Regions from separate parts of the Terrabacter sp. Soil810 genome, predicted to be linked through region 1. Evidence: predicted binding sites of a transcription regulator. Region 1 holds the regulator's gene; each other region holds the start of a gene.
The links. Region 1 encodes LexA, which represses DNA repair genes until DNA is damaged. Its sites were predicted from a motif close to TCGAACANNTGTTCGA; they were not measured.
Positions count from the first base shown of each region.

Region 2: ASG96_RS10820 (alpha-ketoglutarate-dependent dioxygenase AlkB) is a predicted target of LexA. The motif match lies at 1,628-1,643, and genes of this name have one in related genera.
Region 3: recA (recombinase RecA) is a predicted target of LexA. The motif match lies at 1,060-1,075, and genes of this name have one in related genera.
Region 4: ruvC (crossover junction endodeoxyribonuclease RuvC) is a predicted target of LexA. The motif match lies at 2,122-2,137, and genes of this name have one in related genera.

Region 1 covers NZ_LMSW01000012.1:285,228-288,494, reverse strand. The annotation lists gene ASG96_RS16200 (alpha/beta hydrolase) at 1-44, opposite strand, end outside; gene ASG96_RS16195 (hypothetical protein) at 41-343, opposite strand; gene ASG96_RS16190 (LysM peptidoglycan-binding domain-containing protein) at 646-1,068, opposite strand; gene lexA (transcriptional repressor LexA) at 1,297-2,022, shown strand; gene ASG96_RS16180 (hypothetical protein) at 2,153-3,064, shown strand; gene ASG96_RS16175 (phosphotransferase) at 3,068-3,267, opposite strand, start outside.
Region 2 covers NZ_LMSW01000011.1:1,068,271-1,071,537, reverse strand. The annotation lists gene ASG96_RS10830 (isoprenyl transferase) at 1-758, opposite strand, end outside; gene recO (DNA repair protein RecO) at 816-1,544, opposite strand; gene ASG96_RS10820 (alpha-ketoglutarate-dependent dioxygenase AlkB) at 1,665-2,315, shown strand; gene ASG96_RS10815 (maleylpyruvate isomerase family mycothiol-dependent enzyme) at 2,329-3,144, shown strand; gene gndA (NADP-dependent phosphogluconate dehydrogenase) at 3,254-3,267, shown strand, end outside.
Region 3 covers NZ_LMSW01000011.1:1,012,455-1,015,721, forward strand. The annotation lists gene ASG96_RS10555 (DUF3352 domain-containing protein) at 1-80, opposite strand, end outside; gene ASG96_RS10560 (DUF3046 domain-containing protein) at 236-484, shown strand; gene ASG96_RS10565 (O-acetyl-ADP-ribose deacetylase) at 484-1,032, shown strand; gene recA (recombinase RecA) at 1,253-2,302, shown strand; gene ASG96_RS24185 (regulatory protein RecX) at 2,305-3,189, shown strand.
Region 4 covers NZ_LMSW01000011.1:1,501,613-1,504,879, forward strand. The annotation lists gene kynU (kynureninase) at 1-409, opposite strand, end outside; gene pdxT (pyridoxal 5'-phosphate synthase glutaminase subunit PdxT) at 600-1,271, shown strand; gene ASG96_RS12840 (YebC/PmpR family DNA-binding transcriptional regulator) at 1,268-2,029, shown strand; gene ruvC (crossover junction endodeoxyribonuclease RuvC) at 2,173-2,829, shown strand; gene ruvA (Holliday junction branch migration protein RuvA) at 2,826-3,267, shown strand, end outside.

The sequences.
Region 1 (3,267 bases):
GTGAACATGCCGGGTGCGCCCGCACCGGAGCCCGCCGAGCTCATGGGGGTCCACCGGTAGGCGACGGGACGACCTGCAGCGCAGCCCGCTCGACCGCGTCGTAGGTGTCGGTCGCTGCGGTGAGGCAGCGACCCAGCTCCTGCAGCTCCCAGCGCGACCCGGCCAGACGGACGTCCCAGGCGGCTGCCACCTGCGCCAGCCCCGCGGCGACGCGGCCGCCGGGAATCGCCCCGCCCAGGGGCCGCAGCTCCTCAGCGATCCCGAGCCGCCGCACCCGCTCCAACACCTCAGCGATCGAGGTGGCGTCATCGCGCAGTGCGGCGGTATCGACGTCGTAGCGCATCCCGTGCTCCCTTCCCGAGGGCCACCACGCTAGGTCGGGCCCGTGGGACCGCGAGCGCATCATCCACAGGGGTGCGGGCAGGCGGCGCGACCCGGGCGCCCTTGCCCCACAACGACGACCGGCACAGCAGAACGCCGCACCCCCTCCTCAGGGGTGCGGCGTCCGGGGCAGGAACGGCGGGGTCGAAGCGCCGCTACCGCCAGCCGCTGAAGGTGGAGCCAACGCGGCGGATCGGGTGGGGTCGGGCCGGGCGCAGCCGAGCACACGGCATACGTCATCGGCCGGCCCCGGGAGGGCTCGGGTCAGCGACCCGGGATGACGAGCTGTTGACCGGAGTGGATCGCGGTGGTGCTGAGTCCGTTGGCGATCTGCAGCTCGACGACGCCCTCGGACGTGGTCAGCTCGGGCAGCTCGCGGGCCGCGATGCCCGAGAGCGTCTGTCCCGAGCGGACCGTGATGGTGCGCGGCTCCCCCGTGGCCGACGCGAGCTGGCCGGCCAGGCCGACGCCGAGGACGGACACGACCGCTGCGACGAGGAGGGCCACGACGAGGCGACCGAACCGCGTCAACCGCATCGGCGGTTGGGTGGCGCGGGCCGTCCGGGCCGCCCGTGCTGCGTCGGGGCCGGTGGGGACCAGGACGAGGCGGGGCCGACCGGTCGCCTGCGACCGCGCGGGCTCCTCGGTGTGCGGCTGACGAACGACCTCGAGGACGATGGCGCTCATGGTGACCTCCCCTTGCTCCTGAACCGGCGAACACATGTTCGATAGAACGTCTGTACGAGTTGTAGCACGTATGTTCGATGAAGTCGAGACACGCATCGAACAGGTGTTTGGCAACTGTGTTCGAACTGCGTAGTCTTTCCTCACACCACAGACCTCACCAGCCACCACTGACACTGGCCCCACACCCGGCGTCACGAAGCGGCCTGACGAGCCGACGAAGGGGACACCATGGGCGTGACCGAGCTTCCCGATCGCGAGACCGGAGACGGTCTGACCGTCCGCCAGCGGCGGGTGCTCGAGGTCATCCGCAACTCCGTCGACCGTCGCGGCTACCCGCCGAGCATGCGCGAGATCGGCGACGCCGTCGGGCTCGCCAGCCCGTCGAGCGTCTCGCACCAGCTCAACGCGCTCGTCGCCAAGGGCTACCTGCGCCGCGACCCCAACCGGCCGCGGGCCCTCGAGGTCGTCTCCCCCGACGCCAAGGCCGAGGAGCTCGGCTACCGCGGCGGCGACGCCACCACACCGCGTCCGCGCGGCGACCACTACGACACCGAGACCGACTCGGGTGACGCCCGGCCCGAAGCGTCCTACGTCCCGGTGCTCGGCCAGATCGCCGCCGGTGTGCCGATCACCGCCGAGGAGGTCGTCGAGGACGTCTTCCCCCTGCCCAAGCAGCTCGTCGGCGAAGGCGACCTCTTCCTGCTCAAGGTGACCGGTGACTCGATGGTCGAGGCCGCCATCTGCGACGGCGACTGGGTCGTCGTGCGCCAGCAGCAGCACGCCGAGAACGGCGACGTGGTGGCCGCCATGCTCGACAACGAGGCGACGGTCAAGACGTTCAAGCGCACCGACGGTCACGTGTGGCTCATGCCGCACAACGCCGACTTCTCCCCCATCGACGGCGACCACGCGACGATCCTCGGCAAGGTCACGGCCGTCCTGCGCCGCATCTGACCCCTCCCCGCAGCCACCGACGACGTATGCCGTCGGCGCCCGTGTGCGCCGGCGGCATACGTCGTCCGGGAGGCGTATCGGACCGGGCGGCGACAGACTCTGACCCGTGAGTCCTGCGAAGGAGACCGCCATGGCACCCGGCCGTACCCGAGACGTCGTCTTCACCTACCGTTACCTCCGGGGAGCGATGATCGCGCTGCTCCTCATGCTGCTGCTCTCCGTCGGCTACCAGTGGTGGTGGGAGACCGACCACTCGTGCTGGCTCGGCTCGATCAGCGCCTACTACTACACGCCCGCGAGGACCGTCTTCGTCGGCTCGCTGTGCGCGCTCGGCGCGAGCCTCATCGCCTACAAGGGCCACTCACCCGAGGAGGACGTGCTGCTCAACTTCTCGGGCTTCATGGCCTTCGTCGTCGCCATGGTCCCGACGGTGCCTGACGGCCGGTGCGGTCCGAACGCGTACACCCAGAGCCCGGCCGAGATCGCCGCGGCCGTGCGCAACAACATCTGGTCGCTCGTCGTCGTCGCAGTCGTCGCGGCGGTCGTGGCCGCCTGGCTCAAGCGGGGCGCGCTGACCCGCGACCCCTCCGAGCGGCCCACGGTCCGCTCGGTGGTCGTCTCGGTGGTCTGCGGTCTCGTGCTGCTCGCAGAGCTGACCCTCTTCCTCGCGCTGCGCGACCGCTTCATCGCGCTGAGCCACGGCATCGCCGCGGGCACCATGGTGGCCGGGGTCATCGCCGTCATGGTCTTCAGCGCGCTGCGCGCCGAGGAGCGTCACCAGGGTGCGACCGGCGGCGGCGCGGCGCGGGGGATCGCCTACAAGCGCATCTACATCGCCATCGCGGTCGCGTTGGCCCTCGCTCTCGCGGTGACCGTGCTGGCGGCCCTCACGGTGAGCGGCTTCGACCACCTCATCCTCATCGCCGAGGTCATCATCATCGTGCTCTTCGCCACCTACTGGGGCGTGCAGACCAAGGAGCTGTGGGACCTGCGAGACGCCGAGGGTGCCGAGGCACGATCGGCCCGTTCGGTGGCCGAGTAGCCCTCAGGACAGGGGCGGTTCGTCGCCGAGCGCACCGAGCCACCACGTGCCGGAGTCGCCGTACTCAGCGGCCTCCGGCGGCGTCAGCGTCGCGGTGACCCGCAGCCACGACTCGGCACGCCCGAGCCGACCGAGCCGCAGCGCCGCCGGCAGGGCCGACCGGAGCGAGGTGACGGGGACGACGTCGCCCCAGACCTCGAGCG
Region 2 (3,267 bases), on a different contig from region 1:
TCGACGGCGCCGCCGTAGCGGCGGTCGCGGGCGACGTACTCCTCGATCGCGGCCCAGAGGTCGCGCCGGTCGTAGTCGGGCCACAGCTGGTTCTGGAAGACCATCTCGGCATAGGCCGACTGCCACAGCAGGAAGTTGCTCGTGCGCTGCTCGCCGGACGAGCGCACGAAGAGGTCGACGTCGGGCATCGTCGGCTCGTCGAGGTAGCGCTTGATCGTCTTCTCGTCGACCGAGCCGGGACGAAGCCGACCGTCCTTGACGTCGTATGCGATCCGCTGCACGGCGTCGGCGATCTCGGCGCGGCCGCCGTAGTTGACGCAGAAGTAGAGGGTGAGCCCGGTGTTGTGCTGCGTCAGGTCCTGGGCGACCTCGAGCTCCTTGATGACCGAGCCCCACAGGCGCGGCGCGCGGCCGACCCAGCGCATCCGCACACCCCACTCGTGGAGCTGGTCGCGCCGCCGGCGGATGACGTCGCGGTTGAAGCCCATGAGGAAGCGGACCTCGTCCGGTGACCGCCGCCAGTTCTCCGTCGAGAAGGCGTATGCCGACAGGTGGGTCACGCCGATGTCGATGGCTCCCGCGACGACGTCGAGCAGCGACGCCTCCCCCGCCTCGTGGCCCTTGGTCCGCGGCAGGCCTCGCGCGTTGGCCCAGCGGCCGTTTCCGTCCATGACGATCGCGACGTGCTTGGGCAGCAGGTCGGCCGGGACGGCGGGCGCCGTCGCGCCGGACGGGTGCGGGAAGGGCTTGGCGTACATGGGTCTCCGGTCTGTCGTGATCGGGTTCGCTGCTGGCTCAGGCTCGTTGGGTCTCGTTCAGGCCCGTTCGACGAGGCGCAGCGACCGCAGCCCTCGCTCGATGTGCCACTGGAGGAAGGCGGAGACGAGGCCGTTGCCCTGCCTGCGGCACCGCTCGTCGCTCGCGTCGGCGACATCCCAGTCACCGGTCAGCAGGGACGCGAGCAGCTCGAAGGTCTCGGGAGCGGGGGCGCTCGAGCCGGGCGGACGGCATACGGAGCACACGGCCCCTCCGGCCTGCACGTTGAACGCCCGGTGCGGCCCCGGTGCGCCGCACTTCGCGCAGTCGACGAAGCTCGGTGCCCAGCCGGCGACGGCCAACGAGCGGAGCAGGTAGGCGTCGAGGACGAGACCGGGGTCGTGGGCGCGCTCGGCGAGCGAGCGCAGCGCGCCGGCGAGCAGGAGGTACTGCTGGGTCTGCGGCTCGTGCTCCTCGGTCAGCTGGAGCGCCGTCTCGAGCATCGACGTGGCGCAGGTGTAGGCGACGTAGTCGCGGGCGATCGCGTCGCCGTAGGGAGCGAGCGTCTCGACCTGGGTGACGGTGTCGAGGTTGCGGCCCTCGTAGCACTGGACGTCGACGACCATGCCGGGCTCGAGGCGCGAGCCGAAGCGGGACTTCGTGCGGCGCACCCCCTTGGCGACGGCGCGGACGCGGCCCCGGGTGCGGGTCAGCATCGTGATGATGCGGTCGGCCTCGCCCAGCTTGTGGGTGCGCAGGACGATCGCCTCGTCACGGTAGAGGGGCATGGGTCCATTCTCCCCCGCGCCGGGGCGTCGGTGGCACCGCACGCGCCGCTCTGTGTGAGGTCGACACGAAACACGTGCACCATTCGAACACTCGTTCGACCCTTGGGCTATCGTGGGGGGATGGACCTCTCTCTCCAGGGTTCCCTCCTCGACCTCACCGACGCGATGACGCTCCGCGACGTCGGCACCGGGACGACCCGCCACCACCTGGCCCACGGCGCGTGGGTCGACGTCCGTCCCGGCTGGCTCGCCGCCGGCGACGAGCTCTTCACGGCGCTGCTGCGCGACGTGCCGTGGCACGCCGAGCGACGCCAGATGTACGACTCGGTCGTCGACGTCCCCCGGCTGACGAAGTTCTACGCGGGCGACGAGACGCTGCCCCACCCGATGCTCGTCGAGGCCCGTGAGGCACTGAGCCGTCACTACGCCCCAGAGCTCGGCGAGCCGTTCGTCACCGCCGGGCTGTGCCTCTACCGCGACGGTCGCGACAGCGTCGCTTGGCACGGCGACCGCATCGGGCGCTCCCGTGACAGCGACACCATGATCGCGATCCTGTCGCTGGGGTCGGCGCGCACGCTCGCGCTCCGCCCGCGTGACGGCGGTCCCATCCCTGGGTCGACGGCAAAGAGCTTGCGCTATCCCCTGGGACATGGTGACCTCGTCGTGATGGGCGGCTCGTGCCAGCGGACGTGGGACCACGCGGTCCCGAAGACGTCCGAGCCGATGGGGCCGCGCATCTCCGTGCAGTTCCGCGTAGCCGGCGTCCGCTGACAGGAGAACCCGTATGCCGTCCAGCCGCTCAGGTGGCCCCCTTCCCTTCCTCGACCACCTCGCGGCCGACTCGGCCCGCTTCCGGGCGGCGCTGACGACGGCACCCGCGGACGTCCGCGTGCCGTCGTGTCCCGACTGGGACGCCGACGACCTGTTGTGGCACCTCGGCGAGGTGCAGTGGTTCTGGGGCGAGATCGCCGAGCGCGGCCTCACCGACCCGGCCGACCTCGACGCGATGAACGCGTCACGAGAGGAGCGGCCGAGCGACCGCGCCGGACTGCTTGCCTTCTTCGACCGCTCGAGCGAGCGGCTGCACCGCGTGCTCCGCGAGCTGCCCCCCGAGACACCGCTGTGGATGTGGGCCGACGACAAGACGGCCGGCTACATCCGCCGCCGGCAGGCCCACGAGGCGCTGGTCCACCGCCTCGACGCCGAGCTCACCGTGGGCGATCGCTCGCCGCTCGACTGCCGGCTCGCCGCCGACGGCATCGACGAGGCCCTGCGGATCATGCGCGGTCACGAGCCCGAGCCCGGCCTGACCCACGTGCCCGTCTCGGCGCCGGTGACGATCGCGACCGTCGACGCCATGCACACGTGGACCGTGACGCCGGTCCGCATCACCGGCACCTGGAACGGCGACGAGATCGACGTCCAGCGCTTCCTCGTCGCCGACGGCCCCGACGACTCCGCGACCGCCGAGATCTGCGGCTCGGCAGCCGACCTCGACTGCTGGCTGTGGAACCGCCCGCCCGAGGGCGAGATCACCCGCGAGGGTGACGCCGCCGCCCTGGCCGCGGTCGACGCCGTGCTCGACGACTCCATCGACTGACCTCGGCCGGCCACCCCGAGCGGCGCCCGCCGACCACGGCGCGACCGCGCCCTCCCGCCTGCCCGCCACACGGCATACGGTCGTGTCATCCCCTCCCGAAGGAGTCCCCATGTCTGACCTCGC
Region 3 (3,267 bases), on a different contig from region 1:
GCGGGCGTCGGGTAGGTGTAGGGCTGGCTCGCCCCGGATGTGGGTCCGGTGGACCCGGTGGACCCGGTGGGCTCGGTCATGGTGTCTTCCCCTGAAGAGTCGGTGTGGCCCGCGGCTGCGCGCGGGACGAGAGGACGATACCGGCAGCGCCGGACGTGCGCGGCCGGTTGCGGCAATGCTCCGACGACGGTTTCGCGCGGAACGGTTCCGGGGTCACGGGTGGCACACTGCTGTGGTGCGGATCAGCCACTTCTGGACCTTGATGGACGACGAGTTCGGCCCGGCGTATGCCGGGTCGCTCGCCCGCGACCACGTGCTGGGCGCGCTCGGCAACCGCACCGTCGTGCAGGCGCTCGCCGACGGCGAGCCGCCGCGCTCCGTGTGGGAGGCGCTCTGCACCGACATGGACGTGCCACCGGAGCGACGGCTGGGCCGTGACACCCGCGTCGCCCGGGGTGCCCAGGGCGGTCAGGCCGGTCGCTGATGCCGTCGCGGCTCGAGCCCGGGCTGTCGCGGATCGTCCTGCGGCGTGGTGACATCACCGCCGACGCCTCGGCCGACGCCATCGTCAACGCCGCGAACCGGTCCCTGCTGGGCGGGGGTGGTGTCGACGGCGCGATCCACCGGGCGGCCGGACCCGCCCTGCTCGCCGAGTGCCGTCTCCTCGGCGGGTGCGACACCGGTGACGCGAAGATCACCGGCGCCGGGCTGCTTCCGGTGCGGCACGTCATCCACACGGTCGGTCCGGTCTGGCGCGGGGGAGCGCACGGTGAGCCGGGTCTGCTGGCGAGCTGCTACGTCCGGTCGGTCGAGGTCGGCGCGGCCGCGGGCTGCGCGGTGCTCGCCTTCCCGGCCATCTCGTGCGGGGTCTACGGCTACCCGCTCGACGCGGCCGCGCAGGTCTCGGTCGAGGCGCTGGCCACCGCCTTGACGCAGCACGCGGACGTGCGCGAGGCGCGGTTCTGGCTCTTCTCGGAGGAGGCGTACGCCGCCTTCGACCGGGTGCTCGCGCAGCTCGGAGCGACACGCTGACGCCATGACCGGCGTGTCGTGCCGACTTCGAACACCTGTTCGGTAGTGTTCTCCACAGGTGCTGCGCCACCACCCGCATCGTCCACAGGCCGTCTCGTGGTCCCACCCGATGTCGGCGCCGGCACCTAGCGTCTGACCCGACAACGGATCTCGCAGCACGAGGCCGTGGCCCGGGTCGAAGGTAGACGACCGCAACGCAGACGGCAGATAGGTGACCGACATGGCTTCGGTGCAGGAAAAGGACAAGGACAAGGCCCTCTCCTCGGTGATGGGCCAGATCGAGAAGAGCTACGGCAAGGGCGCGGTGATGCGCCTCGGCGACGACATCCGCCCGCCCATCGAGGTCATCCCCACCGGGTCGATCGCCCTCGACGTCGCGCTCGGCATCGGCGGACTGCCCCGCGGGCGTGTCGTCGAGATCTACGGCCCGGAGTCCTCGGGCAAGACGACCGTCGCCCTCCACGCGGTCGCCAACGCGCAGAAGGCCGGCGGCATCGCGGCGTTCATCGACGCGGAGCACGCGCTCGACCCGGACTACGCGAAGAAGCTCGGCGTCGACACCGACGCCCTGCTGGTGTCGCAGCCCGACACCGGTGAGCAGGCGCTCGAGATCGCCGACATGCTGATCCGTTCGGGAGCCATCGACATCATCGTCATCGACTCCGTGGCGGCGCTCGTGCCCCGTGCCGAGATCGAGGGCGAGATGGGCGACAGCCACGTCGGCCTGCAGGCGCGACTCATGAGCCAGGCGCTGCGCAAGCTGACCGGTGCCCTCAACAACACCGGCACGACCGCGATCTTCATCAACCAGCTCCGCGAGAAGATCGGCGTCATGTTCGGCTCCCCGGAGACGACGACCGGTGGCAAGGCGCTGAAGTTCTACGCCTCGGTCCGCCTCGACGTGCGTCGCATCGAGACCCTCAAGGACGGCACCGAGCCCGTCGGCAACCGCACCCGCGTCAAGGTCGTCAAGAACAAGGTCTCCCCGCCGTTCAAGCAGGCCGAGTTCGACATCCTCTACGGCCACGGCATCTCTCGTGAGGGCGGCATCATCGACATGGGTGTCGAGCACGGCTTCGTTCGCAAGGCCGGTGCCTGGTACACCTACGAGGGCGACCAGCTCGGTCAGGGCAAGGAGAACGCCCGCAACTTCCTCAAGGACAACCCCGACCTCGCCGACGAGATCGAGAAGAAGGTCAAGGAGAAGCTCGGTGTCGGGCCGCGCGTCGACCAGCCCGCCGAGGTCTCGGACGTGCCCGTCGACTTCTGATCATGGGTCTCTCCGAACAGGAGACCGTACGGGACCGCCTGGCTCGCGCCGCGGCCGCCCTGGCTGAGGCCGAGGGCGTCGCCGGGGTGCGGGCCGGCGGTGCGTCGGGCGCGGAGCGGCAGGAGCCCATGAGCCGCGCGGCCGACTCGACGCGGTCGGAACCGCCGACGTGGGCTGCCGTCCGCCCGGACGCCGGCACGGCGGGCTCGGGTGGCGGCTCGGGCGGCGGCTCGGGCGGCAGCCCTGCCGGCGGCTCGGGCGGCAGCTCACCGATGCGATCCGTCGGCTCCGGCCGGCGTGGTCGCGGGCGCGCGAAGCCGCGCTCGGGCTGGGGGTCGGACGACACGGGGGAGCGGCCCGACTGGGCGCCGCCTCCGGAGGACCCCGAGGTGGCGGTCTCCGAGGCCGACGCCGAGTCGGTGGCCCGTGCGATCGTGCTGCGACAGCTGAGCATGGCGCCGCGCAGCCGCGCCCAGCTCGAGAAGAAGCTGCGTCAGCGCGGCTGCGACGACGACGTGGCGGCGACGGTGCTCGACCGCCTGACCGAGGTCGGCCTCATCGACGACGAGTCGTATGCCCAGATGCTCGTCCGCGCCAAGCAGGCGGACAAGGGCCTGGCGCGGCGCGCTCTCGCCCACGAGCTGCGCAAGCAGGGCATCGACCAGGAGATCGCCGACGAGGCGCTCGGTCAGGTGGGTGCCGGTGACGAACGGCTGCGGGCCGAGCAGCTCGTCGCCAAGAAGCTGCGGTCGATGCGCGGTCTGGCGCCCGACGTCCAGACCCGACGTCTCGCCGGGCTCCTCGCCCGCAAGGGCTACTCGGGTGAGGTCGCGTGGCCCATCATCCGCGACGCCGTCGACGGGCTGCCGGAGCACCGACGGGACTGACGGGCAGGGCCGTCGGGCTCGAGACCCCGGGGGACGCCACGAGGGGGTGAGGACCGTGCGGTCCTCACCCCCTGGGGT
Region 4 (3,267 bases), on a different contig from region 1:
AGAGATCGGTGGGGAACGAGTCGGGGTCGGTGAGCACCACCGTGCGGCCGGGACGCAGGCGTCCGGCCCCGACGACGGCCTTGAAGAGGTTCACCGAGGTCGAGTCGGTCACGACCACCTGACCCGGGGCCGCCCCGACGAGGCGCCCGACGAGGTCACCCACGCGGGTCTGCGCGCCCCACCAGTCGGCCTCGTTCCACGAACGGATGAGCCGCTCGCCCCACTGCCGGTGCATCACGTCGTCGACGACGGCCGGCACGGCGCTCGGCAGGGCACCGAGGGAGTTGCCGTCGAGGTAGATCACGCCCTCGGGGAGGGTGAAGAGGTCTCGGGTGCCGTGGAGCGGCGAGGCGGCGTCGGCCTGCTCGGCGCGGGCGGTCAGGGCGTCGTGGGTGTGCACCGTCGTCATGGCCGCAACGTATCCGGTGGCCCAGCGCCGATGTCAGGGCCGTCTCCGCCGACGTCTCACATCCGAGACGGTTCTCGCTGCCCGACCCGTGGCGCGACCGCCCTGGACGGCGCTCTACGCTGACCCGGTGAGCACCACCAGCACCAGCACGGTCGACGGCACGACCGCCGACCGCCTCCCCGACGGCGCCGTGGACGGCCTCACCGCGCCGCGCGTCGGCGTCCTCGCCGTCCAGGGCGACGTCCGCGAGCACCTCGCCGCCCTCGACGCGCTCGGCGCCGAGGGCGTGACCGTCCGCAGGCCGGCAGAGGTCGAGGCGATCGACGGGCTCGTCATCCCCGGCGGGGAGTCGACGGTCATGGACAAGCTCGTGCGCGCGTTCGACCTGCGCGAGCCGCTGCTGCGGCGCATCGCCGAGGGCATGCCGGTCTACGGCTCGTGCGCCGGGATGATCATGCTCGCCGACCGGATCGCCGAGGGGCGCCCCGACCAGCAGACCCTCGGCGGGCTCGACATCACGGTGCGCCGCAACGCCTTCGGGCGACAGGTCGACTCCTTCGAGCAGGACCTCGACTACGCCTGGGGCGACCCGTCGACGACGGGCACCGTGCACGCCGTCTTCATCCGCGCGCCGTGGGTCGAGCAGGCCGGCCCGGGTGTCCGGGTGCTCGCCCGCGTGAGCGAGGGCCCGGCCGCCGGTAGGATCGTCGCGGTCCGGCAGGGCAACCTCATGGCCACGTCCTTCCACCCCGAGGTGGGGGCCGACCGCCGGATCCACGCCGAGTTCGTCTCGATCGTCAGAGAGCACCGACTCCAGCAGTCGGGCGCACGCCAGTCACCGGAACGCGAGGACACTGCATGAGCGGCCACTCCAAATGGGCCACCACGAAGCACCAGAAGGCGGCCAAGGACGCCAAGCGCGGCAAGCTCTTCGCCAAGCTCATCAAGAACATCGAGGTCGCGGCCCGTCAGGGCGGCGCCGACCCCACGGGCAACCCGACGCTCTACGACGCCATCCAGAAGGCGAAGAAGACGTCGGTGCCCAACGACAACATCGACCGCGCGGTCAAGCGCGCATCCGGTGCCGAGGCGGGCGCGGCCGACTGGCAGACGATCATGTACGAGGGCTACGCCCCCAACGGTGTCGCGGTGCTCATCGAGTGCCTCACCGACAACCGGAACCGGGCCGCGGCCGAGGTGCGGACGGCGCTGACCCGCAACGGCGGCCAGCTCGCCGACCCGGGCTCCGTGTCCTACGTCTTCAACCGCAAGGGCGTCGTGACCGTCCTCAAGGACGCCGGCTCCGAGGACGACATCCTCGAGGTCGTGCTCGAGGCGGGCGCTGAGGAGGTCAACGACAACGGTGACACGTGGGAGATCATCTCCGAGGCCAGCGACTTCGTCGCGGTCCGCAAGGCGATCCAGGACGCCGGCATCGACTACGAGTCGGCCGAGGCGTCGTTCGTCCCCAACCTCCAGGTCCCGCTCGACCTCGACGGCGCGAAGAAGATGATCCGCGTCATCGAGGCGCTCGAGGACAGCGACGACGTGCAGAACGTCTTCGCCAACGGCGACATCCCCGACGACGTGCTCGCCCAGCTCGACGACGACGAGGACTGACGGACCGGGCCCCGTGGGCCGGGTGTCGACGAGGAGGCACGCCGTGACCGGCGTGCCTCCCGTCCTTTCGGGGGAGGCCCGTTAGCGTTGTCCCGAACACCTGTTCGGATCGTCCAGAGCCCCACGCCCCAGGGAGGTATGCCGTGCGCGTCCTCGCGGTCGACCCCGGGCTCACGCGGTGCGGCGTCGGCGTCGTCGACGGCGTCCCGGGGCGCAAGCTCTCCCTCGTCGAGGTGGGCGTCATCCGCACCCCGTCCGGAGACCCGACACCGAAGCGCCTCGTGGCCGTCGAGGACGAGATGCGGCAGTGGTTCGCGCGGCACCGCCCCGAGGCCGTGGCCATCGAGCGCGTCTTCGCCGACACCAACGTGTCGACCGTCATGGGGACCGCGCAGGTGACGGGGATCGTCATGATCATCGCCGAGCGACTCGGGCTGCCCGTCACGCTCCACACGCCCACCGAGGTCAAGGCGGCGGTGAGCGGGAGCGGGCGCGCCGACAAGGCACAGGTGACGACGATGGTGACCCGTCTGCTCGGGCTCGACACCCCGCCGAAGCCGGCCGACGCCGCCGACGCCCTCGCCCTCGCGATCTGCCACGTCTGGCGCGGTGGCACCCAGAGCCGGCTCGAGGAGGCACGCCTCGAGGTGCTCGCCCGCACCGGGAACCGGGGGAGCGGCATACCCCGTCGGGTCCCGCCCGGCGCCGCCCCACCCGTTCGGCGCCTGCGCGCCGCGTCCACCCAGCCGACCCGCACCGGTCAGCCCACCCGACCCCACCCTGGAGCCCAGCCCCGATGATCGCCTCGCTCTCCGGCACCGTCCTCAAGGTCGGCCTCGACTCGGTCGTGGTCGGCGTCGGGGGTGTCGGCATGCTCGTCCACACCACGCCGGCCACGGCGACGTCCGTGCGCCTCGGCCAGCCCACCGAGCTCGCCACGAGCCTCGTCGTGCGCGAGGACTCGCTGACGCTCTACGGCTTCGCCACCGACGACGAGAAGCACGTCTTCGAGACGGTCCAGACCGTCTCCGGCGTCGGACCCCGACTCGCCCTGGCCGTGCTCGCCGTCCACTCGCCCGACGCCGTCCGCGTCGCGCTGGGCACCGGCGACCTCGTCGCCCTCACCAAGGTCCCCGGCATCGGCAAGAAGGGCGCCGAGCGGATGGTCCTCGAGCTCAAGGACAAGCTCGGCGCGCTGCCCGGCTCGGCCGGGCACTCCGACCCGGTCCACCTCGACA